Regions from separate parts of the Halobacillus sp. AWH4_228 genome, predicted to be linked through region 3. Evidence: riboswitches for the same ligand, from Rfam matches in the RefSeq annotation. Region 3 holds a riboswitch; each other region holds the start of a gene.
The links. Region 3 has a riboswitch for S-adenosylmethionine ahead of ACXADP_RS06180 (methionine ABC transporter ATP-binding protein). Riboswitches for the same ligand answer to the same signal wherever they lie in the genome.
Positions count from the first base shown of each region.

Region 1: it holds a riboswitch for S-adenosylmethionine, as region 3 does, so the genes downstream of both, ACXADP_RS09675 (methionine ABC transporter ATP-binding protein) here and ACXADP_RS06180 (methionine ABC transporter ATP-binding protein) in region 3, are expected to answer to the same signal.
Region 2: it holds a riboswitch for S-adenosylmethionine, as region 3 does, so the genes downstream of both, ACXADP_RS03195 (O-acetylhomoserine aminocarboxypropyltransferase/cysteine synthase family protein) here and ACXADP_RS06180 (methionine ABC transporter ATP-binding protein) in region 3, are expected to answer to the same signal.

Region 1 covers NZ_JBSWTE010000001.1:1,917,154-1,927,735, forward strand. Annotated here, with positions in the region: gene ACXADP_RS09655 (GNAT family N-acetyltransferase) at 100-681, shown strand; gene ACXADP_RS09660 (NAD(FAD)-utilizing dehydrogenase) at 674-2,011, shown strand; gene ACXADP_RS09665 (iron-containing alcohol dehydrogenase family protein) at 2,238-3,299, opposite strand; gene ACXADP_RS09670 (carboxymuconolactone decarboxylase family protein) at 3,397-3,744, opposite strand; SAM riboswitch class I at 3,921-4,022, shown strand; gene ACXADP_RS09675 (methionine ABC transporter ATP-binding protein) at 4,097-5,140, shown strand; gene ACXADP_RS09680 (methionine ABC transporter permease) at 5,097-5,762, shown strand; gene ACXADP_RS09685 (MetQ/NlpA family ABC transporter substrate-binding protein) at 5,797-6,624, shown strand; gene ACXADP_RS09690 (ABC transporter ATP-binding protein) at 6,865-7,776, shown strand; gene ACXADP_RS09695 (ABC transporter permease) at 7,773-8,513, shown strand; gene ACXADP_RS09700 (3-ketoacyl-ACP reductase) at 8,680-9,402, opposite strand; gene ACXADP_RS09705 (Ger(x)C family spore germination protein) at 9,469-10,582, opposite strand, start outside.
Region 2 covers NZ_JBSWTE010000001.1:626,272-636,853, forward strand. Annotated here, with positions in the region: gene ACXADP_RS03160 (response regulator) at 1-554, shown strand, start outside; gene rpiA (ribose 5-phosphate isomerase A) at 862-1,560, shown strand; gene ACXADP_RS03170 (RQC-minor-2 family DNA-binding protein) at 1,644-3,170, shown strand; gene ACXADP_RS03175 (DUF4166 domain-containing protein) at 3,358-4,002, shown strand; gene kynA (tryptophan 2,3-dioxygenase) at 4,017-4,853, shown strand; gene ACXADP_RS03185 (polysaccharide deacetylase family protein) at 4,948-6,297, shown strand; gene metX (homoserine O-acetyltransferase MetX) at 6,350-7,405, opposite strand; gene ACXADP_RS03195 (O-acetylhomoserine aminocarboxypropyltransferase/cysteine synthase family protein) at 7,429-9,129, opposite strand; SAM riboswitch class I at 9,239-9,347, opposite strand; gene ACXADP_RS03200 (DUF2188 domain-containing protein) at 9,491-9,688, shown strand; gene ACXADP_RS03205 (FAD-dependent monooxygenase) at 9,809-10,582, shown strand, end outside.
Region 3 covers NZ_JBSWTE010000001.1:1,253,058-1,263,639, reverse strand. Annotated here, with positions in the region: gene sufD (Fe-S cluster assembly protein SufD) at 1-342, opposite strand, end outside; gene sufC (Fe-S cluster assembly ATPase SufC) at 361-1,140, opposite strand; gene ACXADP_RS06200 (YuzK family famiily protein) at 1,380-1,520, opposite strand; gene ACXADP_RS06195 (carboxymuconolactone decarboxylase family protein) at 1,747-2,112, opposite strand; gene ACXADP_RS06190 (MetQ/NlpA family ABC transporter substrate-binding protein) at 2,179-3,021, opposite strand; gene ACXADP_RS06185 (methionine ABC transporter permease) at 3,045-3,713, opposite strand; gene ACXADP_RS06180 (methionine ABC transporter ATP-binding protein) at 3,706-4,731, opposite strand; SAM riboswitch class I at 4,810-4,923, opposite strand; SAM riboswitch class I at 5,088-5,188, opposite strand; gene ACXADP_RS06175 (TlpA family protein disulfide reductase) at 5,287-5,706, shown strand; gene ACXADP_RS06170 (thioredoxin family protein) at 5,839-6,147, opposite strand; gene ACXADP_RS06165 (toprim domain-containing protein) at 6,157-6,504, opposite strand; gene gcvH (glycine cleavage system protein GcvH) at 6,633-7,016, opposite strand; gene ACXADP_RS06155 (arsenate reductase family protein) at 7,101-7,460, opposite strand; gene ACXADP_RS06150 (acyl-CoA dehydrogenase family protein) at 7,699-9,480, opposite strand; gene ACXADP_RS06145 (acetyl-CoA C-acetyltransferase) at 9,497-10,582, opposite strand, start outside.

The DNA.
Region 1 (10,582 bases), 660 kb from region 3:
CCTTCTTCCTCTTTTTATTTTATATAAGATGAATGTAAATCTTTTTTCAAAGAGGTTAACAGTCTGGTATTCTATTAGTGAGAAAGGGGAGAGGAAACCTTGGATCCTATACATATCGACGTTCCCTATGTGCTGCATACGAAACGCCTTCGTCTACGGAGGCCGGAGGCTGGAGACGGCCCGGCGGTTAATGAAGCTGTTCATCGGTCGGAACAGGAGTTGAAGCCGTGGCTTCCTTTTGTGCAGGAGATGCCTTCGATTGAAGATACAGAAAGCAATATCAGGCAGGCCCATGTAGATTTTATGGAAAGAAAAAAACTCCGGTATCTTGTTTTTCACAAGGAGAATGGAGCGTTTGTTGGGACGACTGGACTTCATACTATTGACTGGGATATTCCGAAGTTTGAAATCGGGTACTGGATCGACACCAAATGGAGTGGGCATGGGTATATGCAGGAAGCCGTGCGTGAAATAACGCGGCTGGCTCTTTATGATCTCGGTGGAGCGCGTGTAGAAATCCGATGTGAAAGGGAAAATGAAAAAAGCAGGCAGGTTCCCGAAAAACTTGGCTACCATCTTGAAGGAATGTTGCGTAATGATGATCGATCCGTGGATGGGAAACATCTGACAGACACGTGTGTCTACGCAATAATTAAAGAGCGGAGGCAGGAACATGTATGATGTGACCATTGTCGGTGCTGGTGTAGCGGGAACATTTATGGCCTACACCCTTGTCCAGAAACACCCCGGACTTCAAGTGAAAGTCGTAGACGTAGGAAAACCGTTGAAAGAGAGATCCTGCGCACAGGGGCATGGACAACCTTGCACGTGCTCTGGAGCCTGCGATCAGTACATAGGCTTTGGCGGTCTTGGGAATTCAGAGGGAAAATTCAATTTTACCAACGCTTTTGGTGGAGAGCTTCCACGAAAAATCGGCGGAAAGGAAACCGCCCGCCTTATGAAAGAAGTGGACCGCATTCTAACCGGTTTTGGAGGAGACCGTGTGGACATGTATTCAACAGATAACGAGCATGTGAAAAGAAGGGCTGCTTGTGGTGACTTGACCGTTTTAACGACGGAGGTACGCCACCTTGGTACTTCCCTGTCGAAGGAGGTATTTCAAAACCTATATGAACACTTAGTCAATAAGCTTTCCTTTTCTTTTAACACCCATGTCAATTCCATTACACGGGTGGGTGAAGGTTTCCGTATCGTTACAGATTGTGAGGAGTTTCTAAGTCGAAAAGTTGTGCTTGCGACAGGAAACAGCGGCCGGGAGTGGTTCACACGGATAACGGAACCGCTTGGCATCGAACCGAGGGAGACGCGGCTGGACCTGGGTATACGGTTGGAAATGCGGGGCGGCCAGCTGGATGCTCTCCTAAAAGAATCATTTGAAACGAAACTTTTGAAAAAAACGTCACGTTTTACGGCCTACACATACTGTATGAATCCCAAAGGCAGGATTATTCGAAAACATCAGCATGGACTTGTCATGCCTGATGGTCAGAATTCACGAGAACAAGGGGTGCCGGGAGAAAATTTGAATTTCACTTTGTTTGTCACCCGTTACTTTCCGAGTCTAAAGCAGGCGGTGGAAGAAGCATCACGCGTCATTGGAGGAATCAATCGTTCGAGGGGAAGAATCGTGGTCCAGCGTCTTGAAGATTTGAAAAAGGGAAAGGGGACGACTTCAATTCATGCAAACTCCGTGATTCCTTCTCTTTCCGCTGACGAAGGATCGCTGATAGAAGAAGTGCCACATATTTATATAGAGGCTCTCATCGAGTTCCTGACCTCTCTTGAAGCAGCGATAGGTGAACCGGTGGATCCTGACACGCTGCTTTATGGGCTTGATGCTAAATTTTACGAACCAGTTATTCCAACCAACAGGAATTTTGAAACGGACGTCCCGGGACTTTTTCTGGTCGGAGACTGCTCATCCGTCACTCATTCCTTGTCCCAGGCAGCGGCTAGTGGGATTTATGTCGGAGAGGTAATAGGAGGGTAAAGGAAACGACCGTTTTCCTTAGCCTTTAGAAAAAAACATATCTTTTCCTGGATCATACCTTCTCATCTGGATGTTCGCGTCCGGCTGACGGGTGGATGCCTGCCGCGGTCCCGGCCTGTGCTGACTTGGGCAGGAAATATAAATCGTTGTATGGAGTAGCTTCACTTGGGTATGCTCTTCCATACCAGGCAACAAGAAGATTGAAAATGGTTAACCGCATCAGCGGTTAACCATTTTCAATCTGGGTCATCGCTTCCTCCACTTGAGCGGCATCCATGACGTTCATTAATCGGATGGATTCCCCCGGTTTTACAGCATGCTCCGCTGTTATGGAGATGGCTTCTGCCTTGTTGGTCAAGTTGAAGTCATCGAGGGTTACCGGCAGGTTCATCTCCTGGTAATAAGGGGTGAGTGCTTCAATTTCATCAAAGCGGCCTTCCAGAGCAAGCTGGACGAGAATACCATAAGCCACTTTTTCTCCGTGAAGGAAAGCGTGGGTTTCCGGTACTTTGGTCAAGCCGTTATGGATTGAATGGGCTCCGGCGATTCTTCCATAACTATCCCCGTATCCACCGACCATACCGCCAGCCATAATAATGGTTTCCACAACTCTCATGAAGGCAGGTATGACGGCTTGCTGACGAACGGCTTCCACAGCTTCTGTACCATCTTGTATGAGAACATCCCTGCATAATCCGGCCGCGTGCAGCGCAATGTCTACGGAAATCGGTTTGGAGGCGAGAGACCTCGTGAGAACATCCGCTTCATACCATTTGGCGAGCGTATCGCCGATGCCGGCCCTGAGATAAGGTTCCGGGGCACGAACGAGCAGATCAGGCTCTACAAGCAGCATCCATGTACTACGTGGATAAATAATGTATTCCTCAAAATTCCCTTCATCATCGTAAAACACACTGAGCGGCGTCCAAGGTGCGCAGTTTGAGGCTAGTGTAGGAATGAGCACGACTGGAATATTCAATTGATCGGCACAGGCTTTTCCGAGATCAAGGACCTTTCCGCCTCCGATGCTGATCAAGACGTCACAGTCCCGCAGGGCTTCACTGAGACGCATGACCTCTTTATGGGAGCACTCCCCGTTATAGGCTTCCGATTGGACCGGCATCGTCAGCTTTGGAAAATAGGGCTGAGCAGCCTTCCACGACTGCTCACCGTGAATGATTCCTGCTTTTGCAAAGGCCTGGTTTTCCAACAATTCCGGTATATTCCTTAAAATTCCAGGCTCAGCTTTATAAATCGCAGGTGCTCCTTGTACAGTTACGTTTTTCATGGTTGATCACCTCTGGTAATGATATAGCCATCATTATCCAGATGACAGAATAATATGTCAATAACAAAACCGGGAGCAGGCCCCCCGGTTTTGCAGCTTAACGGTTTCGGAATTCCTGAAGAATGTTCAGACCTGTGGTGACGGCCTGACTCATGGCAGAGCCCCCGCCGTAAGCAGCTGATACACCCATCGTTTCATAAATTTCCTTGTCCGAACAATCTGCTTCGACGCACTGATCCATGTGATAGGCCATACTGGCTTCATCTCCATCTTTCACACTGATGGCAAGAGCCATTAAGTGCTTGGTACCTTTGCTGAGTTCTCCGTCTTCAAAGAACGAGCCGGTAAAGTGATTGTATTCTTTTGTGGCCTCCGGCAGGTGTTCGGTCAGGGTTTCAATGCCATTTCTATATTCTTTAAGCAGGTCTTCTCCTTGTTTGTTCATTCTTTCACTCTCCCTTTTCTTTGTTATTCCTTTTATTCCTTCCTCTTCCAGTCACTTAAACAACGTAATAGGCTTCCCGGCACATCCCTGTCCATTAATGAAATGTTGGGAAAATTGTTTACAAATGCAGAATGATGCGTTAAAGTTGTAAATCATAAACGAATAGCAACAACTAATTCTTATCAAGAGTGACTGAGGGAAAGGCCCGTAGACGTCACAGCAACCTTCCATGTGGAGTGGTGCTAAATCCGCCGGAATGATATTCCGGGAGATAAGAGTTTGGCTGATAGTTATGCGAAACTCTCTTCTTGATAAGGAAGAGAGTTTTTTTATTAGGTAAAGGAGGACGGTTATGATTTCCATCCAGGAGCTCAGTAAAATTTACACATCCAAGAAAAAACAGGTGATCGGGGTGGACAAGGTTTCTCTCGATATTCAGGAGGGGGAAATCTATGGAATCGTCGGATACAGTGGAGCTGGTAAGAGTACACTCCTCCGATGCATGAACATATTGGAACGCCCGACATCAGGAAAGGTTTATATCGATGGGATCGATCTGCTTTCTCTCTCCAAAAAGGACCTTAGAAAAGCACGACAGTCCATCGGCATGATTTTCCAGGGGTTCCACCTTGCTATGGGGAAAACGGTTTTGGAGAACGTGGCCTTTGCTTTGAAAGCGGCCGGTAAACCAAAACAGGAGCGCAATGATCGTGCCAGGCGTCTGCTGGAACTTGTAGGTCTTAGCGATAAAGCCGATCAGTACCCCGCTCAATTGAGTGGAGGGCAGAAGCAGCGGGTCAGTATTGCCCGGGCACTGGCCAACGATCCTAAAGTGCTGCTGTGCGATGAAGCAACTTCCGCACTCGATCCGAACACGACACAGTCGATCCTGAAACTATTAAAGAAAATCAACCGGGAGCTCGGACTAACCATTGTATTGATTACACACGAAATGGAAGTGGTGAAAGAAATCTGCGACCGTTGTGCGGTCATGGAAGAAGGAAAAGTGGTAGAACAGGGGGCGGCCTACGAAATTTTCGCCTCTCCTCAAAATGCTTTGACAAAGCGGTTTATTCGAACAGTGATCGATTTCCATGTTCCGGAAGAACTGCTGAAAAACAGCCGCGGCACCATTGTCCAGATGAAGTTTACCGGCGGACAGGCGGGAGATACGGTTGTGTCGGATCTGCTTCAGAACTATAAAATCAAGGGAAACATCCTTCATGGAAATGTGGATTATATACAGGAAAAAGCCCTCGGTACATTTGTTATGGAATTAACCGGTGACCCGCAGGAAGTCGGGAGAGCTGTGGAAAATCTGAAAACGATACTGGATGAAGTGGAGGTGCTGAATCATGATCGATCAGCTGATCAACCTGTGGCCCGAGCTGAATAAATCATTTATGGAAACATTGATCATGGTAGGGATCGGACTTGGCGTAGCCGTTATCGCCGGTCTGCCTCTGGGGTTGCTGCTATTTGTTACCGACCGTGACTTGTTTTTGGAAAACAAATGGATCAAAGGAGCTGTGGGCATTTTTGTAAACCTTGTCCGTTCCATTCCATTTATCATCCTGCTTGTGTTTTTATTCCCATTTACTAATTTTCTTTTAGGTACGACAACAGGACCGATTGCCGCCTCCGTTGCTTTATCGGCCGCAGCGATTCCTTTTTATGCAAGAATTGTAGAATCATCCGCCAGGGATATTGATAAAGGCGTCATAGAAGCGGCTATCGCATGTGGGGCTTCCCCATGGCTGATTATTAAAGATATCATTTTTCCTGAAATCAAGCCGGGCTTGATCAGTGGTTTAACGATAACAGCCATCAGCTTGATCGGGTATTCCGCAATGGCCGGCGCAATTGGCGGTGGAGGGATCGGCGACCTCGCCATCCGGTACGGGTATTACCGTTATGATAATTTCGTCATGTTTACAACGGTTATTGTGTTGATCGTCCTTGTTCAGGTAGTCCAGTACGCTGGGGATTTCCTGGCAAAAACAGTGAAAAAAAGTTAACCCAAGACGAAACGAAGTTCAGGAGGAAGATAAAATGAAAAAAATCGTAACCTTGTTTGCAGCTTTAACAATCATTACTTTTTTGTCTGCCTGTGGTGGCGGAGAAGAAAATGCAGATGCAGAAGAGAAGAAAACCATCCGCTTTGGAGCTACATCCGGTCCTTACAGTGATATGGTCACCGAAGCGATTGCTCCGCTGCTGGAGGAGAAAGGCTATGAAGTAACCAATAAAGAGTTTACGGATTATGTGCAGCCTAACAAAGCGTTAGCCAATGGAGATCTTGACGCCAACCTGTTCCAGCATAAAATTTATTTGGAGTCCTTTGCCGAAGAACACAATTTGGATCTGTCCGAGGTCATTGTTGTTCCAACAGCACCTATGGGTATTTATTCCAGTGAGTATCAGAATATCGATGGTGTTGAAACAGGCAGTACGATGGGGATTCCCAATGACCCGACGAACCTGGCCCGAGCGCTGATCATTCTTGAAGATGAAGGTCTGGTCACTTTGAAGGAAGATGTAGACCCTCTTCGTGCCTCTTTGAACGATATCGTAGAAAATCCAAAAGAAATCGAATTCGTTGAAGTAGAAGCCGGCCAGCTGCCACGACTGGTGGACAGCGAGGATCTATCCATGGTTCCTGGTAACTATGCGCTTGCTGCCGAGATGGATCTGCTGAGTGCTCTCGCCCTCGAAGATATGCCGGATGATTATAGAAACCGGGTAGCTGTCAAGACCGAAGATCTGGATGCCCAGTTTACGAAGGATATTAAGGAAGTTGTGGAATCGGAAGAGTTTGAGGAAATCATGGATGAAAAGTTTGAAGGCTTTGGTAAGCCACAATGGATGAAAGAAGAATAACATGTGAGCCGTCTTCTCTTGGAAGGCGGCTTTTTTGAATGGAGGTTTATGCAGGTGAAGAAAGAACGAAGGTATTTGACTGGGATGATCTGACGTGTCGGACAGAACTGGAGGAATTTATCAACCATCGGTCTTATGATGGAACTATAGCAGGCGCGTGATTTTTCCTGCTATTCTGAAACTTATCTCTGTGTGATACGTAAGAAGGGTCAGAAAGGACGAAGAAGGGGTGGAGAGCAAATGGAGGTTGTAATCAAAGTGGACCGATTGACCAAAAGCTTCGGAAAAGTGCAGGCTGTCAAAGGCGTCTCATTTTCCGTCAAAAAGGGAGAAATTTTTGGGATCATTGGACCCAATGGAGCGGGCAAGACAACGACGCTGGAAATGATTGAAGGAATTTTGAAGCCTGACAGTGGAACCATTGATGTGCTGGGACTTACGCCGAATAAGGAACTTCAACAATTGAATCAGCGGATTGGTGTTCAGTTTCAGGCGACATCCATTCAAAAGAAAATGAAAGTGAAAGAAGCCCTGGATTTATTTGCTGCTTTTTACCCAGGAAAAGTAATGAAACAACAGCTTGTGGAAATGCTGGGGCTGGAGGAGAAAATGAATGTCCGTTTCGAAGATTTGTCAGGAGGATGGAAGCAGAGGGTTACCCTGGCACTGGCGACCCTGCACCAGCCGGAAATCATTTTTCTTGATGAACCGAGTATGGGACTGGACCCCCACGCCAGAAGGGAAATGTGGACGTTGATCCGCCGGTTGAGAGAGAAGGGAAGCACTATCGTGTTGACAACCCATTATATGGAAGAGGCTGAACAGCTCTGTGACCGGGTGGCAATGATTTACAGTGGTGAACTGAAAGCAATGGACCGGCCCTCCGCTCTGCTTGAGCAGAGTGGTGCCATGCTGATCACATTTCAAAGCGATGATTTTCCTTATGTAAAGCTTCCATCTATGCCGGGGGTGGTCAAAGTTGAAAAAGAAGAAGATACGTTTAAAGTGTACAGTGACGATCTGCAGCTCACCAGTTATCATCTCTTCGCCTATGGTCATCAAGAGAATCTATCCTTAAATCATTTCCAATTTGCTAAAGGGACGTTGGAGGATCTTTTTGTCCAGTATTTGGAGAAGGAGGAAGCCAGATGAATGTCGTATGGAAGCTTGCACAGCTGGAAACGAAAATGTTTTTCCGCGACCGTCTCAGTGTATTCTGGACCTTTTTATTTCCAGTCGTCATGATCTGGCTGTTTGGATCCATGTTTGGAGACAATGCTGAAGGAAACTTTTCATTTGCTGCGTTATTTGTACCTTCCTGGATCGGAGTAAATATCGTGACCACTTCCTTTTTCACCTTGGGAACCGTTTTGGCCGGCTACAGGGAAACCGGAGTCCTGCGCAGATATCAATCCACCCCTTTACAGCCGTGGAAGATCCTGGCTGCTCACACAGTTCAAGGGACGGTGATTTTTCTTTGTTCTGCTCTGCTCCTTCTTGTATTTGGAATGTTGATGTATGACCTGGAACTTCCACTTTATATGGGAAGCACACTAGCTGCTCTTTTTCTAAGTATCGCTGCCTTTTTCCCTTTTGCTCTTTTTATTACATCATTGGCTAAAAATACACAGTCTGCGGCTGCGATCAGTTCATTGTTTTTGAATGTGATGATTTTCTTGTCAGGGGCTACTTTTCCCCTGGAAATGATGCCGGAAGTCCTCCAATATACAGCCAAAGTCCTTCCGCTTTATTATGTGATCGAACTTCTGCGTGGGACGTGGAACGAAGCACCCATTTTTGAATATGGATTCGAAGTGTTTGTATTGATCGGCATTGCCGTCGTTTCTACAGTATTAGCCGCGAGGTTTTTCCGTTGGAGTGATAAATAAGGAAGAGGCAGGTTACCAATGACTTAAACAGGCACTGATATCTTCCATCTGCATAGTGGTTGAAAGAGCTGTCTCAGCTGAGGATTATTCGCAGCGAAATGACATAATAAATCCCGTCCCGCGTGGAGGTGTCTCCAATACAGGACGGGTTTTACACCATTGAAAATTAGAATGGATTGGTAGCCCATTGAAGGGACTGTTTAATGAAGATTCTTGGATGAAGCTTCAATTGAGCCGTCATATACTCGGCAATATCCTCCGGCTGCATATATTTTTCCTTATCCTGCTCTTCCAAATGATCTCCAAAGACAAGCTCTGTAGCCACAAGACTCGGGTTCAGGGTGAAGACACGGATGTTGTTTCTGCGCACTTCCTGCATCAGCGCTTCCGTCATTCCCTGTATAGCGAATTTCGAGGCGCTGTAGGAAGTGGATCCTGCAGTTCCCTTTATACCATTGCTTGAAGAAACGTTGATGATATCCCCATGATTTTTCTCCATCATATCGGGGAGGACCGCCCTGGTCACATGGTAGGTACCGAATACATTGACTTCAAAGGTGCGTTTCCAATCTTCAGGATCGATATTCAGGAAATCCCCGTAAAGCCCCATGCCGGCATTGTTAATGAGGATATCGGCAGAGCCGATACGCTCTTTTAATTGTTCAACCGCCTGTTCTACGTCTGACTGCCGGGCAATATCTACAGAGACTGCAGCGGCTTGTACTCCATAAGCCCTTGCTTCGTCTGCTGTTTTGTTTAACTCTTCTTCTGTGCGGGCCATTAACCCGACGTGCACGCCCTCAGAGGCAAGCTTGAGAGCGGTGGCTTTTCCGATCCCGCGTCCGGCTCCTGTAATGTAGGCGGTTTTTCCCTTGATTTCCTGTCCCATTTTAATCATCCTCTCCAACATTCTCTCCTAAAGTGTAAACCGAAGAAGAAGAGGAATCAAAAAATGTTACTCCATGTTGAAGTTCTGTGTGCCAAAGTCCTTAATACGAACTTCTGCTTTCACATCAATATCCATCTGGGAGAAGATTTCATCCCACTCCTCTTTATGTTTATTCCAATAGTCCGGCTGATGGATACGTACCCACTGGGAAAGGTGGACAAAATCCGTTTTTAATTCTTTCTGCGCGATCTGAAGAATGGCATTGATCTTATCCTCGATATTTTTGTCCGCGGCTTCCTTGATTCCTTCTTCCCAACCCGTTTTAAAAACGTTGCGGTCAACGCCCCAGTCCTCGCCAAGGGATGTGGTCACCTTTACATCAACACTCATGGAAAGTTCCCCGTCAGAGAAGGAAACGTCAAATTTGGAATCCGCCCCCTTAATTTCCAGAACGACGGGTCCGTCTACGATATTTTTTTCGCTTAAATAAATGTATCCACCTTCCACATTGTTATGGAGGTAACGGACGCCTTCCATCTTTTCAAGTGGAATCCAGCCGATATATTGGGACGTTTTTCCTAAAATGACGCCGGCTCCGTAGGATTTGATATTTCCATTAATCATAGCCATTCCAGGTATAATAAAGCTTCTTTTTTCTGAAATATACTGGGACATATCTCCGATCGTTAAGTTTTTAGGGTTGGTATTATTCTTATGGTAGTTTTCACTTAATTCTTTAATTTGGATGGATGGAAACAGCTCTTTTTCCGGCTGGGCGTTGAATATGTTCTGAACAGGATCCATTGTAATGAATACTGGAACAGTCCGGCGGAATTCGTGGTCGCGGATATAAAGGTCAATCAGTTGGCTGAGCTTCTCTTTTTCGAGCAGCCTGGTTGAGAATAAAATCGATTTTAAATGAGTATAGTTTGGCGGTCGGTTACTCTCGAGTGAGTTCTCACGAATCATCTCAAACAGCGTTGTTCCGGTTGATTCGAGATTTTGATACGGGCTGTCCTGCTGGGAACTGTCCTGTTGTGTAGGAATCTGCCCAGGCTTTACATATTGATTAATCATTAACATGTGGTCATCTTCGGCAACGTCTAAAGCAAGTCCGGTAACAATACCGACATCTTCAATTTCCTTAATATCCCAGCATCCCGTTAACAGGAAAGTCGAA
Region 2 (10,582 bases), 630 kb from region 3:
TTGAGGTGATCGCTGAAGCAGGGGACGGCGAAGATGCTGTAGCGCTTGCCTTTCAACACCGGCCGGACATTATTTTGATGGACCTCGTGATGGAACATATGGATGGGATTGAAGCGACAAAGCGGATTACAGCCGAGTGGCCGGAGGCGAAGATTATCATCGTCACAAGTTTTCTTGATGATGAGAAGGTGTATCCCGCTTTAGAGGCGGGAGCGGTCAGTTATATGCTGAAAACGTCAAAAGCAGAGGAAATTGCCCAGGCGATCCGTGCCACTTTTGAAGGACGGTCCATTCTGGAACCGGAAGTCACCGGGAAAATCATGACAAAGATGCGTCACCCCGACCAACGGGCGCTCCATGAAGATTTGACGAACAGAGAAAAGGAAATTCTGCTTCTGATGGCAGATGGCAGGACGAACCAGGAGATTGCAGAAGAGTTGTTCATAGCCTTAAAAACGGTAAAGGTTCACGTAAGCAGTATTCTTGGGAAATTACAAGTATCAGACAGGACGCAGGCCGTCATTTACGCATTCAAACATGATCTTGTCCATTAAATACATGAAAGAGTATACGAACACCCCGGCCATGCAGGCCGGGGTGTTTTCAGTGGAGGAAGGTGACGTAGACAAAGGCGGTAATCAGAATGAGATAGAAGATGACCAGTTTCCAATAGAGTCTTCTCATGCTTTTCCCCCTTTACTTCGGCCCGTCGTATTCCATTAAGTTTATGTGAAGGAGGCGTAAAGAATGACAAAGTTTACCCCGTCGCTGTATCTGTGGGGAACCTGTTTGATACACTTTTCCTAACACCTGTGCTTGTTTCATGAGACTTTCGGGAATACAAAGAGAGAGGTGATTTGTATGAATTGGAACAATCAGCTGGCCGGGAAACCGGTATGGGCTGGCGGAATATCCAATCGGGAAGCCAAAGAACGGACCGCCGCCAGAGTGAGCGGATATGTTGAAAATCAGCAGGTGATCGGCGTCGGTTCCGGGTCGACGGCTTTCATTGCTCTGGAAAAGATCGCTGAACGGGTAAAGAACGAGGGGCTGGACGTTTATGCCGTACCGACATCGAAAGAAGCGGAGATGAACTGTGCCTTGTTCGGCTTAAAGACGACAACATTGACAGCTGCAAAGCCCGACTGGGGTTTTGACGGAGCGGATGAGGTAGACAATGCCGGCCGGTTGATCAAAGGAAGGGGCGGAGCGTTATTCGCTGAAAAACTCGTGATGGCAAGCTCCCCTAAAACGTATATTTTAGTGGATGAAAGTAAATATGTTCAGAAACTCGGTGAAAAGTATGCTGTTCCTGTTGAAGTGGATCCGAGGGCTGTGCATCTTGTGGAAACAAAGCTTCAGGAATTCCCTTGTGTGGACATTCAGCTGCGGATGGCGGCGGCGAAAGACGGCCCCGTGCTCACGGAAGCAGGAAATCTCCTGCTGGAAGTGCGGTTCCAACACATTCATGATGAGTTGGAAAAAGAGCTCAGTGCCATCCCTGGAGTTATAGAAACAGGACTGTTCATTGGGTATCCCGTGGAAATTTTAACGGTTTGACGCCCATTTTACTTATATTTGTTGGTAACTCGTAATACTTTTTCTATAATAGTAGTAAATCCTTATTCAAAGGGGAATTCATTATGGGACTGCCAAATAGGATTGCTTACCAGGATCATCGCTACCCTCATGTTGTACTTGCGCCGATTGGGAAAAAGAACAAACATATTCGTTCCATCGGACATAAATTTGAACGGGGGTTATTATCCAGGCTTAACGATGCAATTGTGGATCATATCGGCAGGAAGTCTCTGGACACAACGTCCATCCAGAATTATCTCGGACTAACCGGAGATGCAGTTCTGCCTGTAGCTTTTCAAAAGGAAGAGAAGATCCATCCACATTTGCTGCGCCCAGAATTATTTTTATGGAAGTCCCTGCCTGAAGAACATGGACTACCTTTAAAAGATCAATATTTATATAACACAGATTTCACTCAGCTGTCCGCAGACCAGTTGTATGACCATGTCGGGGAAGTGCTGGATGATTATCTGTTTCTTTCTCACATCAGCACGGAAAGTCGTGAAGACTGGCTTGATAAAATAGCAGATGCGTTTCACCGGCATCCGATGGTCCAGCTTTTTCATCAAAAGCGCGAAGTCATCGATGCGGTCGAAACAATGAATCAATCCTCACTCATTTCTGTGCTGAACTATCCTGAGGACATCGCATATTGGAGGCACCGTGTCGAAATCGTCATGCGCCCGTTCCGAGCTCTTCCACAGGCGTGGGTCGAGCAGGAACAAGGCAGCTGCCCCCATTCAAAATGTTTACAGTTCGATGCCGGGGAGAAAACGATCTGCTGCTACTGTGAAACGTGTGATTTCTGCCTTTATTATGACACGGTGGAAGATATGGTCCGTTTTCCTGAAGAGTTTGATGTGGAACGGGCAGCCAAGCGCACAGCGACGATTGAGCAGCAGTTCAATGACATAGCGATACAGAACAGCAGGCTTCTCGAGCAGCTTGGCCAATTGAGAGCTTTGAAAAAACAGCTCAACACCGCAAGGAAATCCCTTGATGAAAGCCTGGCTGTCGTCAGCCGTATCGAAAAGTATCAGCGCAGAAAAGACGACCTGTCCGCCTATCCTTTACTGGACATGTATGACAAATTAAGCCGGGTTCATATTCCGGAGAAGCGGACCGATTCAGAGCTGCTGTGGCTGGCAGGTGTCCAGCTTCATGATGTCCGTATTCTTAAGGAGTTGAACCGCTGGCAGAAGGTCGTGCCGGAGCATGTCTACCCGAATACCCGGCATGTCCTTGAGGAACTGAAGGCGCGTCTCGAAGAAGTCCGCTACAATGATGAGGATATCATTCTGACCATTAAAGGAAGGTCCATCACTTATGCGGATACTCAGCAGATTCTTGACCTCATCTATTATTATGGCAGTGAATATCCGGTGCACACCCTGGTCCAGATGCTCGCGGGCAAGCCGACGAACAAATTAAGAAGTCTCTATCTTCATGAAACACGCTGGTTTGGTCTGTTATCGAGCTGGCCTGAAAAGCATATTCAGCGGTTGTTCACCCAGCTGGAAAAGCAGGGCTGGCTGATGAAGCAGCAGAAGGGTTATGCAATCAGTGATTATGCAGAGGAAGTTATGTAGAACAACGTTTTTTCATAAGAAAGACCTGCTTGTAAGGGCAGGTCTTTCTTTTCTGCATGCAGCTGAATCGTAAGCGTTTACTTGTGCTATAATTCATGTACAGCCAAGGTTCCGTCTTCCCTAGTGTATTCATCACGAGGCACGGGGAGAACAGGAAAACGGATAGTTTAAAGGAGGCCGCATACAAATGAAATCCATCTACCACAAAGCACTCGGGGAGCAGTTCCATAACCTTCATCCTGAGCTGCAGAAAAAATACGGATTAACGAGTAAGCAGAATCTTATGGTCCTTGGACAGGGCAGAATGACGGAAATCCGAGGAACTCCGGCGTTGGTGAGGCCGCTGATGAGTGCGGGGGTGAAGGATCACCTTCTCTTCAGAGAGCGTGGAAAAGATGTGCCGTTTACCCTCGAAAATTACGTCTATGAAGATGAAGAGGGCAGAGAAACGATCAGTTGGATCCGCCGCTTCTTTTTCCCATATGCCATCCGCGGTTTTGATTCTGCTGCGAGGTATGATGAAGAAAAACAGTGCCTTGTCGATCATCTTGGCCGTTCGGGCCTGGTAGAGGCAGAATTTGATCTTCACGTTACTTCAGAGGGCGGATTGTATATGGAGTCAAGAACGAATCATGTGGGAGGAGTGCTGGGCATGACCGGGCCTGTGACGTCCGTATATGAACATTATGAAGAAAAAGAAGGGGCGACACGGGTGCACGTCCATACAGAAGACCCTGTCCTCGGAACGCTCTTAATGTATGAAGGGCTTGTTCACACAGAATTCCTCCCGATGACGTTCCGCAATATCCCACAGCGTGGAGTACTTGACTAAAGGAGGTCCCACTCATGACCCAGCAACCGCCGAAAGGCAGTGAAGGCGTGCATACGGATTTTTCCGATCGGATGACTTATGGAGAATATTTACGTTTAGACCAGCTGCTTGATGCGCAGAAGCCGCTTTCTTCCCATCATGATGAAATGCTCTTTATTATGATCCATCAGGTGAGTGAAATATGGATGAAGCTGATGCTTCACGAACTCCAGGCAGCCATCCGGTCGATTCAACATGACGACATGCAGCCGGCTTTTAAAATGCTTGCCAGAGTCTCCAGTATTCAGAAGCAGATCATCCAAGCATGGGACGTACTGGCGACGATGACCCCGTCAGAATACATGGAATTCCGGGATCACCTCGGCCAGGCTTCGGGGTTTCAATCCTACCAGTACCGGATGATTGAGTTTGCTCTTGGGTATAAAACGAATGCTGTATTGAAGATTTACCGGAAAGATAAAGATCTTCACAATCGACTGGAAAAGGCCTATAAAAATCCCAGCTTGTATGATGTGACACTTGAGCAGCTGTCCAAAGCAGGTTTTGATCTCGATCCACAGGTGCTGAACAGGAATTATAAAGATGTGTATGAGCAGAACCCTTCGGTTGAAGCCGCCTGGGCAATGGTCTACAAAGATGTAGATCAGTATTGGCATCTGTATCAGCTGGCTGAGAAGCTTGTCGATTTGGAGGACAGCCTCCAGCAGTGGCGTTTTCGTCATATGAAGACAGTGGAACGGATCATCGGCCATAAAAAAGGGACAGGAGGATCCTCGGGGGTCGGCTACTTGAAGAAAGTTCTGGATCACCGCTTTTTCCCTGAGCTCTGGGACGTCCGCACCCACTTTTAATGTCAGAATAGGCTGAATATATCTGATTAATTAAATGATTGTTACATTTGTGTTACAATAGGTTGTGTGACTAATAGATAAAGAGGGAAGAATTATGAGACAACCTATTTTATATATATCACTGCTGGTCGTTTTAGTTGTATCAGGATGCTCATTTATCGCAAAAGCTAATGAAAATGATTCTAAACCATCTGATGAAACAGAACCAATGTACGATATCGATATGAAGACGGAACTCGTGGAGCATAATGAATACCACATAACCATCCACTATCCGCAGACAACCAACCATCAATTGAATCAGACGATTGTTGATTACGTCAATCAACAGAAGGCCGACTTTAAACAGGCCAGCTATCAGAATAAACAATCCGTGGAGGCTTCTGAATCCCATGAGCTTCACGTGGACTTTGAGATGCTCTATCAGGATCACCGTTTCTTCGTAGTCCGCTTCATAGAAACGATGGATGTAGGCGGAAACGAGGTTATCCAAAACCAGACCGTCATGAATTTTGATAAGAAGGACGGACGCAGGCTTGAGCTGGACGAGCTGCTCAAGAATGATCCGGAAGTGCTTGATGAACTGGCTGCATTGACAGAAGAAGCAATGAAGGAAGAGGAAGTCGCCACCCATTACCATCTACCTCTTCACGTGAATAAGGGAACATTTGAAGATGTGGCCCTTACCAAAGAAGGGGTGAGGGTCTATCTTCAGGCGGAGGACGGCACATTGGGATATGTACTGGTCGAACTTGAAGAAGGGCAGGATCTCATTCGGAAAGAATTTGTAGAAGCTTTGGAATCCGCTTCCGACGCATCGGAAACATCTTCTTCAGAGCAGGAGCAAAGCCCCGTGGAGGCTGTTTCAACGGATGACCTTGGGGTGGAAACCGGAGAAAAGAGAGCTGCTCTCACTTTTGATGACGGTCCTCATCCAACATGGACAGTGGATATTCTCAACCTTCTGGAGAAGTATGACGCCAAAGGCTCGTTTTTCATGATCGGAAAACGGGTGTCCTATTACCCGGAAACGGCCCGGATGGTGGCTGAGCAGGGTCATGAAATCGGAAATCATACGTGGGATCATCCCCGCCTCGCCCGGTTAAATCCGGAAGAGGTGGATGAGCAGATCCTCGCTGCCCAGGACGTGATCAAGCAGGCCGCGGGAGTAGAAACGGCTGGATTGAGACTGCCGTTTGGCGAGAATCCTCCAAAGGCTTATAAAGGCGATTGGAATACGGTTCCATGGACGCTCTATTCCGAAGAGTGGAGCGAACAGGAGCCGGAGGAAATAGCGGAAGAGATTATTTCACAGGCAGAGGATGGTTCAGTGATTCTTCTCCATGAATTAGAGAGCCGGACCCCTGAAGTCGTAGAGCTTGTGCTGGAACAGTTAACTTCCCAAGGGTTTCAATTTGTGAAAGTCAGTGATCTTCCATCATAAAAAAGACGGGTAGATGAACATCGTGTTCGTCTACCCGTCTTTTTTATGTTTTCTAGTCCTCATTCAGCTCATCTTTGATGAAACGGCCCCATTGTTCGAATTCAACGAGAAAGCCGTCGTGACCATAATCCGTAGGGATATGCCTGTGGACGGCCTTCGGTGCCGCCGATGAAAAAGCGGAAATCAGCTCTTCTGGATACAGCAGGTCGTGTTCAAAACTGAACGTGATCAAGTCTGCTTTATACTGAGCGGCGGCCGCTTTCCATCCTCCCCGGTTTCTCCCGATGTCATGGTTATTCATTGCATCAAGCAGGTACAAGTAGCTGTTCGCGTCAAACCGTTCTTTGATTTTATCTCCCTGATAATCCAGGTAGGACTGAATTTCATAAGTGTCTCCTCCATTGGACCGGTCAAACCTTTTTTCAAAAAGAGCAGGGCTTCTGTAAGTCACCATGCCGGTCATCCGCGCAATTTCAAACCCCTGCAGGGACTCATTCGTCGTGTAGTTCCCGTCTTGGAAAAAAGGATCGTTTTTAATGGCTTTCGCCCCGATATGATTGAAGGCGATGCCGTAATCACTTAAGTAGGGGGTGGCAGCCATAATCAGCAGCTTCTCCATAAAGTCAGGGTAGAGGAGCCCCCACTCATACGCCTGCATACCTCCAAGCGATCCTCCCGCAACAGCTTTGACCTGATGAATGCCCATCTTTTTTAAAGCCTCATACTGGGCACGGACCATATCCCGGATGGTCACTTTAGGGAAATGCTGACGGAATGGTCTGCCTGTATCCGGATTCATACTGGCGGGACCTGTAGACCCGTGACAACCTCCCAGAACATTGAAAGTAATCACTTGGAACAGGGAGGTGTCGATTGGCTCCCCCTCCCCGATTAATCCTGCCCACCAGCCGGGCTGCTCTTCCGTACCCACAGCTGCCTGGTTCCCGGTTAAAGCGTGGCAGACGACAATGACGGGAGCATGAGACGGGCCGGTGCGTTCGTAAGCCAGTTCGACAGATTCCAGCCGTCCGCCGGATTCGAAATGGAAGGGTCCCAGTTCAATCGTTTCCAAAGCTGCTGTCTGGCTGGCGGGGTTTTTTAAAGACATGCTTTCATTCTCCTTTCTGGCCATTATACAGTGACGAGTGTTTGAGATAAGTGGTGTCCTGAGCGGATCGAAACGATCGTCTCGTAAAGGCTCGCACCGGATAGGATTTGTTCATTTTTCAGGGAAGAAGCAGTTTTGGACCAGATGACCGATGGATTCGCCGACTGGGCCAGATCCGTTTGGTTTTCTCCAAGGGTTTCAAAGTAAAGAATATCGAAAGCTGGATCGTTCTGTTCCAGAATGTCTTCCACCTTTGAAAAAGTAGTCACATCAAAACCGAACCGCTCCAACTTGGAGGCTTCCTCCTGCAGGCCTCCCGGCTGATCAGGAATGACGCCGATCGTTTTCCGGCGGATGTTCCCATTGGACCGGTCGAGAGAGGAACGGAGAACGGTCTCCGCTGGATGAGGCTGTTCCTTATAAGGGCGGCTGTATCCATTGGCCTTTTCTATGGCTTGATCCAAGTCCTGTATAAGATCAGTCACAGATTCCAGACCAACCGACAAGCGGACAAGTTCTTCGGAAACACCGGACTTTTTCAAGTTCTCCTCATTCAACTGCTGATGGGTGGTGGATGCCGGATGGATGATCAATGATTTCGCATCACCCACATTAGCTACGTGGGACCAGAGTGTGGAGTGATCGATCAATTTACGACCGGCTTCGCGTCCCCCTTTGATTCCGAAGACAACCATGGATCCGGCTCCGCCTTTCAAATACTTTCGGGCAAGGTCATGAGTAGGGTGATCCGGCAGTCCAGGGTAATTCACCCAATCCACCCCTTCATGATTCTGCAGGTATGCAGCAATCTCATAGGCCTGTTCTGCATGCTTTTCGATTCTCAGGTGAAGCGTTTCAAGTCCCTGCAGGAGCAGGAAGGCGTTCTGGGGGCTCAGGCAGGCGCCGATATCTCTCAAAATCTGAACACGGAGCTTAACCGCATAGCCGGCAGGTCCAGCATCAATACCGAAGCGGATGCCGTTGTAGCTTTCATCAGGCTCAGTAAAACCCGGGAATTTTTCGTGATTCCAGTCAAAACGCCCGCTGTCTACGACAATACCGCCGATAGCTGTACCATGGCCCCCGATCCACTTCGTTGCGGAGTGGACAACGATATCGGCTCCCCAGGCGATCGGTTTGCATACATAAGGGGTGGCGAAGGTGTTGTCGACAATCAAGGGAATGTGATGGGCGTGGGCAATATCCGCTACCGCTTCAAAGTCCAGCACATTCAGGCTTGGGTTCCCGATGGTTTCAGCAAAAATCGCTTTCGTTTCAGGTGTAACAGCTTCCTCAAAGGCATTAGGATCGTTCCCATCTACGAAAACAACGTTCACACCATAGCGGGGAAGGGTGTGGACGAATAAGTTATACGTACCTCCGTACAAGTTGGAGGAAGTGAGGATGGTATCTCCGGCTCCGGCAACGTTCAGGACGGCCATCGTGATTGCCGCCATCCCGGAAGCTGTAGCGACAGCAGCGGCACCGTCTTCCAGAAGGGCAACACGCTGCTCAAATACATCGACCGTCGGGTTTGTGATTCTGGAATAGATGTTCCCTGGTTCGGCCAGGGCGAATAGGTTCTGGGCATGATCGGTATCATTAAATACATATGACGTTGTCTGATAGATGGGAACAGCACGCGATCCTGTTGCTGGATCAGCTTCCTGTCCACCGTGAAGCAGCTGTGTTTCATCACCGTATACATGATTTGAATTGGTCATTGTTTCATTCCTCCTTATGATTTCCAGGACATCCTGATCCTCGGTGTAGAGGGAAAAAGAAAAACCCTCTTCTGTAAGTAAGAAGAGGGCTTTTATGTATGCTTACCTCCCCTTATCTTTCAGATCATCTGATCTGTAGGATGTAGCACCTTTTCAAGTTTTCCTTGAAGGTTGCCGGGCGTCTCAGGGCCTAGTCCCTCTGCCGCTCACGATAAGAGTTTTCAATATTTAATTTATCTGACTTGTTTGAAATTATAAAGGGGTCCAGCTCTCTTGTCAATTCCCAGCTTGAAACAAGGGTGTTTAAATCTATAATAGGGCGGGAATGGATAATTAAGTCTATGTTGAAGGAGATGTTTTCATGAAGGAATATAGTGTAGTACCAAATAAAGATGTAACCGGATGGTTCGTAAAAATTGAGGACGTAGCTCCGACAGATTTATTTGATGAGCGTGATACAGCTGTAGAAAAAGCGGAAGAAATCGCGAAAAAGAACAAACCGAGCCGCTTGTACATCCTTGACCAGAATCACGAAGTTGAAGAAGAGCGTACCTTTTAAAAAATCCCCGTCCAGGGGATTTTTTTATGGCTTCCTATGCTTGTTTTCCTGTGGCTGTAGTTTTTTTGCGTGAAACCGATTATGATGGGACACAGGTTGAGAAAGAAAGGAAGGACCGGAATGAATCATACATATGACGTGATCATTACAGGAGCCCGGGCAGCTGGGGCAAGTCTGGCTGTCCTGCTCGGGAAAATGGGGAAGCGTGTCCTGTTGATCGATAAAGCCGCGTTTCCGAGTGACACACTGTCTACTCACTTTATGTCCCATACCCGCTTCCTTGAGGAACTGGGCATCCTTCATAAACTGGAGAAGACCGGTTTGAGAAAAGTGAGCCGGATGCGGACGTATATCGGCCAAAGTTTTATAGAAGGACCGAGAGCGGATTATACGATTATACCTAAACGAGATGTCCTGGACCCTCTTCTGATCGAGCAGGCCGAGGCGTTGAGTTCCGTCACTTTTATGCCGCGTACGTCAGCAAGAGGTTTGATCAGAGAGGACGGGCGCGTTGCCGGGCTTCACCTTGAAACAGAAGGGGAAGCGTGGGAGGCCTGTGCAGCGTGGGTGGCCGGAGCGGATGGAAAGAACTCGAACATCGCTGCCTGGACGGAAGCAGAGAAGTATCGGGAAACGAAGCCTCTCCGTCCGGTCTTATACGGTTATTACACAGGCGTGGAGCCGTTAAGCGAACCTGTAACGGAGATTTTCCTGCATGAAGGACGAATCGGCTTTGTATTTCCAATGGAGGAAAACCGGGATTGTCTCGGTATTGAAATCCACCCTGGGGAATTTACGGACATGATGAAAGCGCCGCAGGATACATTTGAACAAACGTTTAATCAATTTTACGGAATGAAGAAAAGGATGGAAGGGGCAGTTCTGCAGGGAAAG
Region 3 (10,582 bases):
GATGACACCCTTGTCCTTCAGCTGCTGTTCAATCGCTGCATAGGCAACGGTATGGTTACGCTGAATTACAAGGTTCTGCTGTTCTTTTTCCTGATCTAAAAAGTCCTTGATTTCAACTGGAAGATCGTCAAGATTTTCAATCTTATCACTCGTTACGTGATGATCGAATTCCGTGAAGTTCCATTTGGATATATTGGTTTTATCTGGTTTTGGTAATGGAAGAGATTCTGATTTCTCCAGAGCACTTAGACGAAGGTTCTTCATCCATTCAGGTTCCTGAAGACCCTGGGAAAAGTTTGTAACATACTCTTTGTCGTATGGTAGTGTGACTTCTACTGTCATGGTTACCCTCCTATCTTATTACGCGTTGACCGTTTCGTCTTCGATGCCAAGCTCCTGCTTGATCCAGTCGTATCCTTCTTCTTCAAGGCGCTGGGAAAGCTCCGGACCACCGGACTTCACAATACGACCCTGCATCATCACGTGTACTTTATCAGGAGTGATGTAGTTCAATAGACGCTGGTAGTGAGTGATGATCAGGCAGCCGAAGGAGTCGTTGCGCATTTCGTTGATCCCTTTGGAAACGACTTTAAGAGCATCAATATCCAGGCCGGAATCAATCTCATCCAGGATGGCAATCGCCGGTTGAATCATCATCAGCTGCAGAATTTCGTTACGTTTTTTCTCACCACCGGAGAAACCTTCGTTCAAGTAACGCTGAGCCATGTTCTTATCCATTTCAAGTGTATCCATCGTGTTGTCCATCTCTTTAATGAATTTCATAAGAGAGATTTCATCACCTTCTTCACGGTGAGCGTTAATGGAAGAACGCAGGAAGTCGGAGTTGGTTACACCGCTGATTTCACTCGGGTACTGCATGGCCAGGAACAAGCCGGCTTTCGCACGCTCGTCTACTTCCATCTCCAGTACGTTTTCACCATCAAGGATGATTTCACCTTTGGTTACTTCATACTTCGGATGACCCATGATTGCAGAGGACAACGTGGACTTACCTGTTCCGTTTGGTCCCATAACTGCGTGGAATTCACCGCCGTTGATTGTTAAGTTTACACCTTTAAGGATTTCCTGACCTTCAATCTCTACGTGAAGATCTTTAATTTCTAATGTTGATCCTGCCATAATGTATACCTCCAGTATCTATTATTATCGAATGTCCAGTCAGACTGAAAACAAACATTCATTCTCAATTTATTCTCATTATAATCTTAAATCATTTTTTATTTGTAATCAACTTTTTCCCACTGGTAAAAGGAGAGGGAAACCTGGACATTGATACATGTTCATTCTCACTTTCCTACATTAGTATAACATGAAAAAATCAGGTGACTAAAGCCACCTGATTGATTCGTTCCTAAACATTATCTATGCAATTGACGGTCCACCTGGGCATGCATTTTCTGAGTTTGTTCGAATTCACGCTGACGCTTTTGTTCTACTTCCAGCCGAGTGTCCAGTCTACGGCTGTACTCCGCATAACTCGTATTGTGAGCCTGATGCATTGCCTTTTCCATTTCAGCGGTGAAATTCAACTGCAGATGGTCATTAATAACGAATCAACCCTTTCAGATTATTTACACAATTTAGGTTACCACAAACCTCTACCCTGTATAAAATCTTCTGAAACCGCATTTTCATTCATATGCGGACCCGCGGACCGATGTAAGCGTTTAATAATTGCATTTCCATTTAATACATTACTTTTTCTTTAATTTTCTAATAATTCAATTAGTTAACGTTGTTCGTTAAATCACTGTAGGCGTCCTGGACAAGGGTAACAGCTTGACTGAGAGCTGCTCCGCCTCCAAAAGCTGCGGCGACTCCACAAGCTTCCATGATCTCTCTTTCCGAAGCTCCCTGATCGACACAGCCTTTGGTGTGGTAGATCATACAGTATTCATCCTGGGCCACGATGCTGATTCCGAGAGCCATCAGCTGCTTGTCTTTTTGTGAAAGCTCTCCGGCTTTAAAACATTCCTGGGAAAATTGACTGAACTGGTGGGCGACTTCAGGCATGTGTTCCGCAAAGACACCCATTCCTTCTTTATAATCGTGTAAATATGTCTGCGTCCACGTCATATTCTGATCCTGCATGTTAAAACCTCCCATAAATAATAAGTGACTGCGGTTAGTATCAACCGCAGTCACTTATTTTATCCGTTATTCAGAATCGTCGGAAACAGGGATAACTGCTCCTTCGTATTCCTCTTCAATAAAGGTTTGAATGTCTTCAGAACGCAGGACTTCCACTAGCGTGTTCAGTGCCTCGTTGTCCTCGTCTTTGCTTTGAGCAGCGATGACGTTCACATAAGGGGAGTTTGTCCCTTCAAGGATGATCGCATCATCTTTTGGTACAAGGTCCGCTTCAATCGCGTAGTTCGTGTTAATCGCTACAAGGACTTCTTCCTCTTTGTTGTACACTTCAGGAAGGCCGGCTGCGTCCACGCCGGTATCAAACTGAAGGTTTTTAGGGTTCTCGACAATATCATTGACCGTGGCATCCACTTTTTCTACACTCTCATCCAGTTTGATCAACCCTTCTTTTTCAAGAAGTGTCAATACACGACCGTGGGTGGATACAGAACGGCTCATGACGAACTCGGTACCTTCTTCTACGTCTTCAAGGTTGTCATACTTTTGGGAGTACACACCGATCGGCTCAATGTGAATCCCGCCGAGATTGGCAAAATCGTAATCATCATTATCCTGCTCTTGAAGTTCCATATAAGGAATCGTCTGGAAATAGTTTGCATCAATACGTCCTTCGGCCAAATCCTGGTTTGGAAGGATGTAATCCTGGTATTCCTCGATATTTAACGTGATCCCTTCTTCTTCAAGAAGCGGCTTTGCTTCTTCAAGAACTTCAGCGTGAGGAACACTTGTTGCTCCTACTGTAATTTCCGTATTTCCTTCACCGCTGGAGGAATCTTCCTCAGAAGAACCGCAGGCGGCAAGAACAAGAACGAATAACAGCGCAACCGCTGTTGTCCAGATTTTTTTCATGAATAATCTCTCCCTTTTGTTTTTTATCTTTTGTCCAATTTACGGGAAGCATAATCACCGATGAATTGGAAAATAAACACAATAATAATGATAAGCACCGTGCAAATGAAGACCACATCAAAATTACTACGCTGGAAACCGTAGAAATAAGCAAAGTCTCCAAGACCACCGGCACCAATCGCACCCGCCACGGCGGTATAACCAATCAGTGCAATGGCGGTCACCGTAATTCCTGAAATAAGGGCAGGCATGGATTCAGGCAGCAGGACTTTGAAGATGATCGTTGATGATTTAGCCCCCATCGCCTTCGCTGCCTCTACGACACCTTTTTCCACTTCCTTCAATGCAATCTCAACAAGTCTCGCGTAAAACGGAGCTCCTCCGATAATTAACGCCGGAAGGGCTGCGTTCGGACCGCGGATCGTTCCAATCAAGAAGTCTGTAAACGGGAACAGAAGCAGGATCAATATAATAAAAGGAATGGCACGGAAAATGTTTACGACAGAAGCTGTCACTGCATTGACCACTTTGTTCTGCCAGAGCCCTCCCGGACCAGATAAATAAAGCAGCAGGCCGAGCAGAATCCCGAGGATAAATGTGCCGGCTACGGAAATCAGAGTCATATACAACGTTTCATTTGTTGCTGTAATCATGTCTTCCATGCGTACGTTTGGCAGTAATCCATTAAGCATCCGGGTTCACCTCCACTTCCACAGAAGTCGAGCGTATATATTCGATTGCCCGGGCTGCTTCCTCATCGTCTCCTTCAAACTGAACAAACATCGTTCCGTAAGCTCCTTTTTGCGTCTGCGTGATCTTCCCGTGAAGAATATTCACATCCAGGACGAACTTCCTGGAGACCTCACTGATCAGCGCTTGGTTGGTACTCTCTCCTACAAAATGCAGCCGGACAATTTTTCCGGACTGGTACTTATCTTTGATCAATTTCAGAGAGTGCTCTTTTTCCTGATCACCCATCACCTGATCGACGAATTTCTTCGTCACTGGCTGATCTGGATGAAGAAATACGTCCAGAACATCTCCCTTTTCAACGATTTTCCCCTGCTCCATGACTGCCACCTGATGACAGATCTTACGAATGACATGCATTTCGTGAGTAATCAAAACTATGGTCAGTCCGAGTTTTTCATTGATGTCTACAAGAAGATCCAATATGGAGTCTGTCGTTTCCGGATCCAGAGCGGATGTCGCTTCATCACAAAGGAGGACTTTCGGGTTGTTGGCCAGCGCCCTGGCAATTCCTACACGCTGTTTCTGTCCACCACTCAACTGGGATGGGTAGGAGTTTCCTCTGCCGGATAAACCGACCAGATCGATCAGTTCGTTCACTCTTTTGCTCCGTTCTTCCTTTGGTACACCGGCAATTTCCAACGGAAAAGCGATGTTATCATAAACCGTTCTGGACCAAAGCAGGTTGAAGTGCTGAAAAATCATTCCGATATCCTGGCGGGCGATACGCAGTTTATTCTTACTGAGGCCCGTTAAATCCTGATCACCGACGTGGATGCTGCCCTCTGTTGGATCCTCCAGTCGGTTCAACAGCCGGATAAAAGTACTTTTACCCGCTCCACTATAACCAATGACACCGTAGATTTCCCCTTTATTTATTGTAAGGCTTAAGCCATCAACAGCTTTCACTTCCCGATCCTTCGTTTGAAAAACTTTAGAAAGATCCTTAATTGTAATCATGATGTGTTCCCTCCCATTCAAAAAACGCCATTCTGTTCGAGAACAGAATGGCGTTTCAATAACAATGTATCTTCTGTTCTCTCATCTGTCAGAGCTGTTATGCTCTGCAGGATTTGGCACCTTGACAGGTCGGTTACACCTGCTGGTTGCCGGGCATCGTAGGGCCAGTCCCTCCGCCACTCTGGATAAGAGATTTTAGCTTATTAAATTATTACTGCTTTAATTCATTTCATAACTACAAAGTGGATTTTAGCACTCTGCCACCAGCGTGTCAACATAAATGAGCTACTTTTCAGAAAAGAAGAACATCTGGATATGCAAAAAAGTCTCTCCTAAAATAGAAGAGACTTTAGTGGATCTCATCTATCAAAGCTTTACGCTCCGCAGGATTTAGCACCGTGCTTTTGCCGGTTGCCGGGTTTCAAAGGGCCAGTCCCTCCACCACTCTGGATAAGTTATGATGTCGCTGTGAAATTATATGTTATGTTAGCATGGAGTCTATACGGACGTCAAAGATAATAATCAGGTATATTTTTACAGTAAGGAGATGAAATCATGAAGGAACGTGCTCCTCAATTTGAGCTTTCTTATATAAATCAGCCCTCCACCTATCGTCTGAGCGACCATTTCGGAAAGGTGATCGTCCTGACTTTCTGGGCATCCTGGTGTCCTGACTGTGGGAGAGACTTACCTAAAAAAGAGCAGCTCTTTGAAACGATGGACAAAGAAAAAGTGGAGCTGGTTACGATTAACGTTCCCGGTCGTGAACGCAGCCCTGATGCCGGAAAGGAATATGCTGAAAAATTTCTTAACCAGCCTACCTTGATTGATGATGGGCGAAGCTTATACGATACGTTCGGCTGCAAGGGCGTCCCTTCCACTATTATCATAGATCAGGAAGGCAGGGTCCACGAATCGTTCGGTGATAAAGCTTCCTTTCTCGATATCGTCCAGTCCCTGGGGGAAATTGTTTAATCATCAAAACAGCGGAAGGCCTCCCACCCGCTTATCACTGGTCATACGGCCGATGAATAAAACCCGCCCTGTTTATGCAGGACGGGTTTTTTACCGTTTTTATCTTGTCATTTCCCGGGGAATAAAGGCGGGTTATAGATAGGGAATGATCTTTTCATACATGTGTGGGACGGATTGAAAAGCATAGACCTTTTCAAGAACTTCTCCTTTATGGGTAATCAAGAGGCATGGAACACTTTCCACTCGATATTGTTCCATCAATGCAGGATGCAGAGAGGCGTTCATTTCCGAGAATAGTGTTTTTTTATACATCTCTTCCAACGTTATCAGCATCTTGCGGGCAAGGTGGCACGTCCCGCAAAAAGGGCTGTGAATAAATGTCATCGTTTTTTCATCCGAGGACAGCACCCAGGCTGCCTCATTTTGTATTAAATTCTGCAAAGCTTCCTCCTAAATTAAATACATCGACTTCACGCTGAAATGACGGCTTAACAGGGCACGGGCGAGTTCCGGCTCGGGAGTAGCCGCCACTTCTCTAAAGGCTTTATCAATATAAATATGCTCTGCGTGCGGAAGTTCCTCTGTCAGCATCTTCCGTAGTTTAAAACCGGAATCATCTTCATCCACAAGGATATAGACCGATCGTTCATCCAGGTTATGTTCAAAGATCATTTCTTCCATTCGCTCAATACCGAGCGTCCCATGGGTACAGATGATTTCGATTTTCTCATCCAGTACTTTGTTCAATTTCTTCTTATCTGTAATCCCTTCAACAATCAAAATCCGTTCTCCATCCATCTTCATCACCTACTATATAGAAACAGACCATGCCATATGGCATGGTCTGAACATGATTAAGATCAAGCACGATCATGTCAGACAAGGAATCATCAGTCCTGCCTGTACAACGGGCTTACTTGTTTTGATTAATCTTCATCAATCATCGCTTCATATTCTTCAGAAGACATCAGCTGCTCAACTTCTGAAGAATCGCTTGGTTCAACAACAACCATCCAGGCTTTATCATAAGGAGACTCATTCACAAACTCAGGGCTGTCTTCCAAATCTTCATTCACTTCTACAACTTTACCGCTGATCGGTGCATATAATTCGGAAACGGTTTTTACAGATTCCACACTTCCGAAAGGCTCGTCTGTTTTTAGTTCTTCTCCCACTTCAGGAAGCTCAACAAAAACGATGTCGCCAAGTTCAGATTGAGCAAAATCCGTGATTCCGACTCTGACTTTTTCTCCTTCTTCTTTCACCCATTCGTGTTCCTGAGAATAACGTAGATCTTTTGGTAAGCTCATATTCGATTACCTCCACAGTTCTTGTTTTTGTTTAATGACAGTTATAAACATAAAAGCCTTCTGCTTTTATTTCCAATGTTCTGCTCATCGGCCCCAGACGTTTTCAAATTCATCGGCTTTGAAACCAACAGTGACATTTGTTCCATCAGTGACGATGGGCCGTTTGATGAGCATCCCGTCTGAAGCGAGCAGGCGCAGCATTTCTTCTTCATCTGCATCTTTCAGCTTTTCCTTCAGGTTTAACTCCCGATACTTCTTCCCACTGGTGTTGAAAAATTTCTTAACCGGTCGTTCACTCCTGGCCGTGAGGTCCTTCAACTCTTCCTGTGAAGGGGGATGTTCAACAATATGTACAGATTCGTAAGGAACCCCTTCATCATCCAGCCATTTTTTCGCTTTTTTACAAGTACCGCAGTTTGGGTACCAGTAGAAGGTAACAGGCATATGCTCCTCCTCCTTCCAACTTGTTACGTCTTATTTTATCACAATGGAGACAATCTTTTCATTGAAAATTACTTTTCCCTCCAATTCCTTTTTCATTCTTTTACATCCTTCCTTCTCTTTATTCAAATGCCTCCAAAAACACTTTTTCCCGGGAAAATTGAATGTCCCTGTGAGGAGAGGATCCCTTCCTCTCTACATGCCAAAAGCCCGCACTTTCAAGTGCGGGCTGGTCACTGATTTATACGTAATATCTTTCGGACTCAATTAATCCCTGGGCAATTTCCCGCTTCTTCGGAATGACGTTCGTCGGTGTATGACGTGTCAGTTTACGAAGAGCACCAAGCATCATACGCAGGGAGTCGCCGGTTTCAGACGCAATCAACGTTTCTTTCGCATGGGCCTCGATTCTGTTAAAGGCTTCCTGTACATACACCTGCGTGTAGAGGAGCTTCTGCTTATTCTTTTCTTCACCAGAACGATGGATGGCTTTCTCCGTACGAAGCAGGGCTGATTCCATGTTATAGATTTCACCGACCATATCAGCGATATTGACGAGCACTTCCTGTTCTTTATCGAGCTTTTCTCCGTACTTCTGAGCGGCAAGGCCGGCGGCAAGAAGTCCGATTTTCTTGGCATTTTTAACTAAATACTTCTCCTGCTCCAATGGCTCCAAACCAGGTTCTTCCGGCATCATCATCATGATTTCCTCCTGGAGTGTCTGAGCTTTTTGGAGGAGAGGAAGTTCCCCTTTCATCGCTTTCTTAAGCAGTGTACCCGGGACGATCATCCGGTTGATTTCATTCGTTCCTTCAAAAATACGGTTGATCCGGGAATCGCGGTACATCCTTTCAACTTCGTACTCCGCCATGAAACCATAACCCCCGTGGATTTGTACGGCTTCATCGGAAGCAAAGTCGAGCAGTTCGGTACCGAACACTTTATTCAAGGAGCATTCAATCGCATATTCAGCAATAACCTTCGCAACAGCTGCCCCGTCTTTCAGCTCTTCATCAGTAAGTTTGCCCATGCTCTGTTCAAACAGCCCGACGGTCCGGTAAACGGAACTTTCATTGGCATACGTGTTTGCGGCAACCGAACCAATTTTCTCCTGGATCAATGGGAACTGTGCAATCGGAGTTTTAAACTGTTTTCTTTCTTTGGCGTATTTCACAGACAGTTCAATCGCCCGTTTCGCTCCGCCAACACCACCGATGGCCAGCTTGTAGCGACCAACATTCAGTATGTTAAAGGCAATAACATGGCCTTTTCCGATGTCCCCAAGGACGTTTTCCACCGGAACTTCTGCATCTTCAAGAATCAATGTACGGGTGGAAGAACTCTTAATTCCCATTTTCTTCTCTTCCGGACCGGTAGATACACCTGGATACTCTCTCTCTACAATAAATGCTGTGAATTTGTCTCCATCAATCTTGGCATACACAACAAATACATCAGCAAAGGCGGAGTTGGTAATCCACTGTTTTTCCCCGTTCAAAATGTAGTGGGTGCCCGATTCATTAAGCTTCGCTGTCGTTTTAGCTCCAAGTGCATCAGACCCTGATCCCGGCTCTGTCAGGGCATAAGCGGCAATCTTTTCACCTGTAGCGAGTACAGGGAGGTATTTATTTTTCTGATCATGATTCCCGAAGAACACAATAGGAAGAGACCCGATCCCCACGTGCGCACCATGAGTGACGGAAAACCCGCCGGCACGGGAGAACTTCTCCGTAATTAAGGATGAACTGATTTTATCCAGCTGGAGACCGCCATATTCTTCAGGTACATCGGCACCGAGCAGTCCAAGATCGCCCGCTTTCTTCAAAAGAGCGACAGAATGTTCAAACTCATGGTTTTCCAGATTCTCAATCTTTGGAACAACTTCACCAAGAACAAAGTCTTCAGCCGTCTTGGCAATCATCAAATGTTCATCTGTAAAGTCCTCCGGGGTAATGACCTGATCGGCCGTTACATCCTCGACAATAAATCCGCCACCTTTAATCATCTCTTTTAATTCACTCATTGGTTGAGCCTCCCCATTAGATTAATTCAAATACCCCGGCAGCACCCATACCGCCGCCGATACACATCGTTACGACACCAAATTGCTCGTTTCTTCTCTTCATTTCATGGATAAGACTCAGCGTCAATTTCGTCCCTGTACAGCCCAGCGGATGGCCAAGGGCAATCGCTCCTCCATTGACATTGACTTTCTCAGGATCAAGACCCAGCTCACGTATGACGCGCAGCGACTGAGAAGCAAACGCTTCATTCAGTTCAAATAGACCAATATCCTGAATGGACAACCCTGCTATTTTCAATGCTTTAGGCACCGCTTCAATGGGGCCGACCCCCATAATTTCTGGTTCTACACCTGCGACAGCAAAAGATCGGAATTTCACGAGTGGCTGGAGCCCCTCTGACTTCGCTTTCTCATGATCCATCACCAGAACGGATGCAGCGCCGTCGCTCATCTGTGAAGAGTTTCCTGCTGTCACGGAACCTCTGGTAGAAAATGCCGGCTTCAGCTTTGCAAGTATTTCCTGTCTTGTGCCGGGACGCACTCCTTCATCGACTGTAAACATCGTTTTCGTTTCCTTCACTTTGTGATCAGCACCAAGTTCTCGATTTGTCACTTCCACCGGTACGATTTCGTCCTCGAATTTCCCTTCCTGAATCGCACGTGCCGCACGTTCATGACTCTGAACAGCAAAAGCATCCTGGTCTTCTCGCGAGATCCCGAAGCGCCCGGCAACCTCTTCAGCTGTATGACCCATGGACATGTAATACTCAGGGGCCTGCTCCACCAATTCAATATTCGGCTTGATCACGTGTCCACCCATAGGGATCAGGCTCATCGATTCGGCTCCTCCCGCAAGTGCGGTGTCACTGTGTCCAAGCATGATTTTTTCAGCGGCGTAGGCGATACTCTGAAGACCTGAAGAACAGTATCGGTTTATCGTAATCGCAGGAACTTTATGATGCAGCCCTGCCAGCCCGGAAATATTGCGGGCCATGTTCATTCCCTGCTCAGCTTCAGGCATGGCGCATCCGATAATGACATCATCAATATTCCCTTCATAACCTCCGGCTCTTTTTAAAGTTTCTTTTATCGTTAAAGCGGC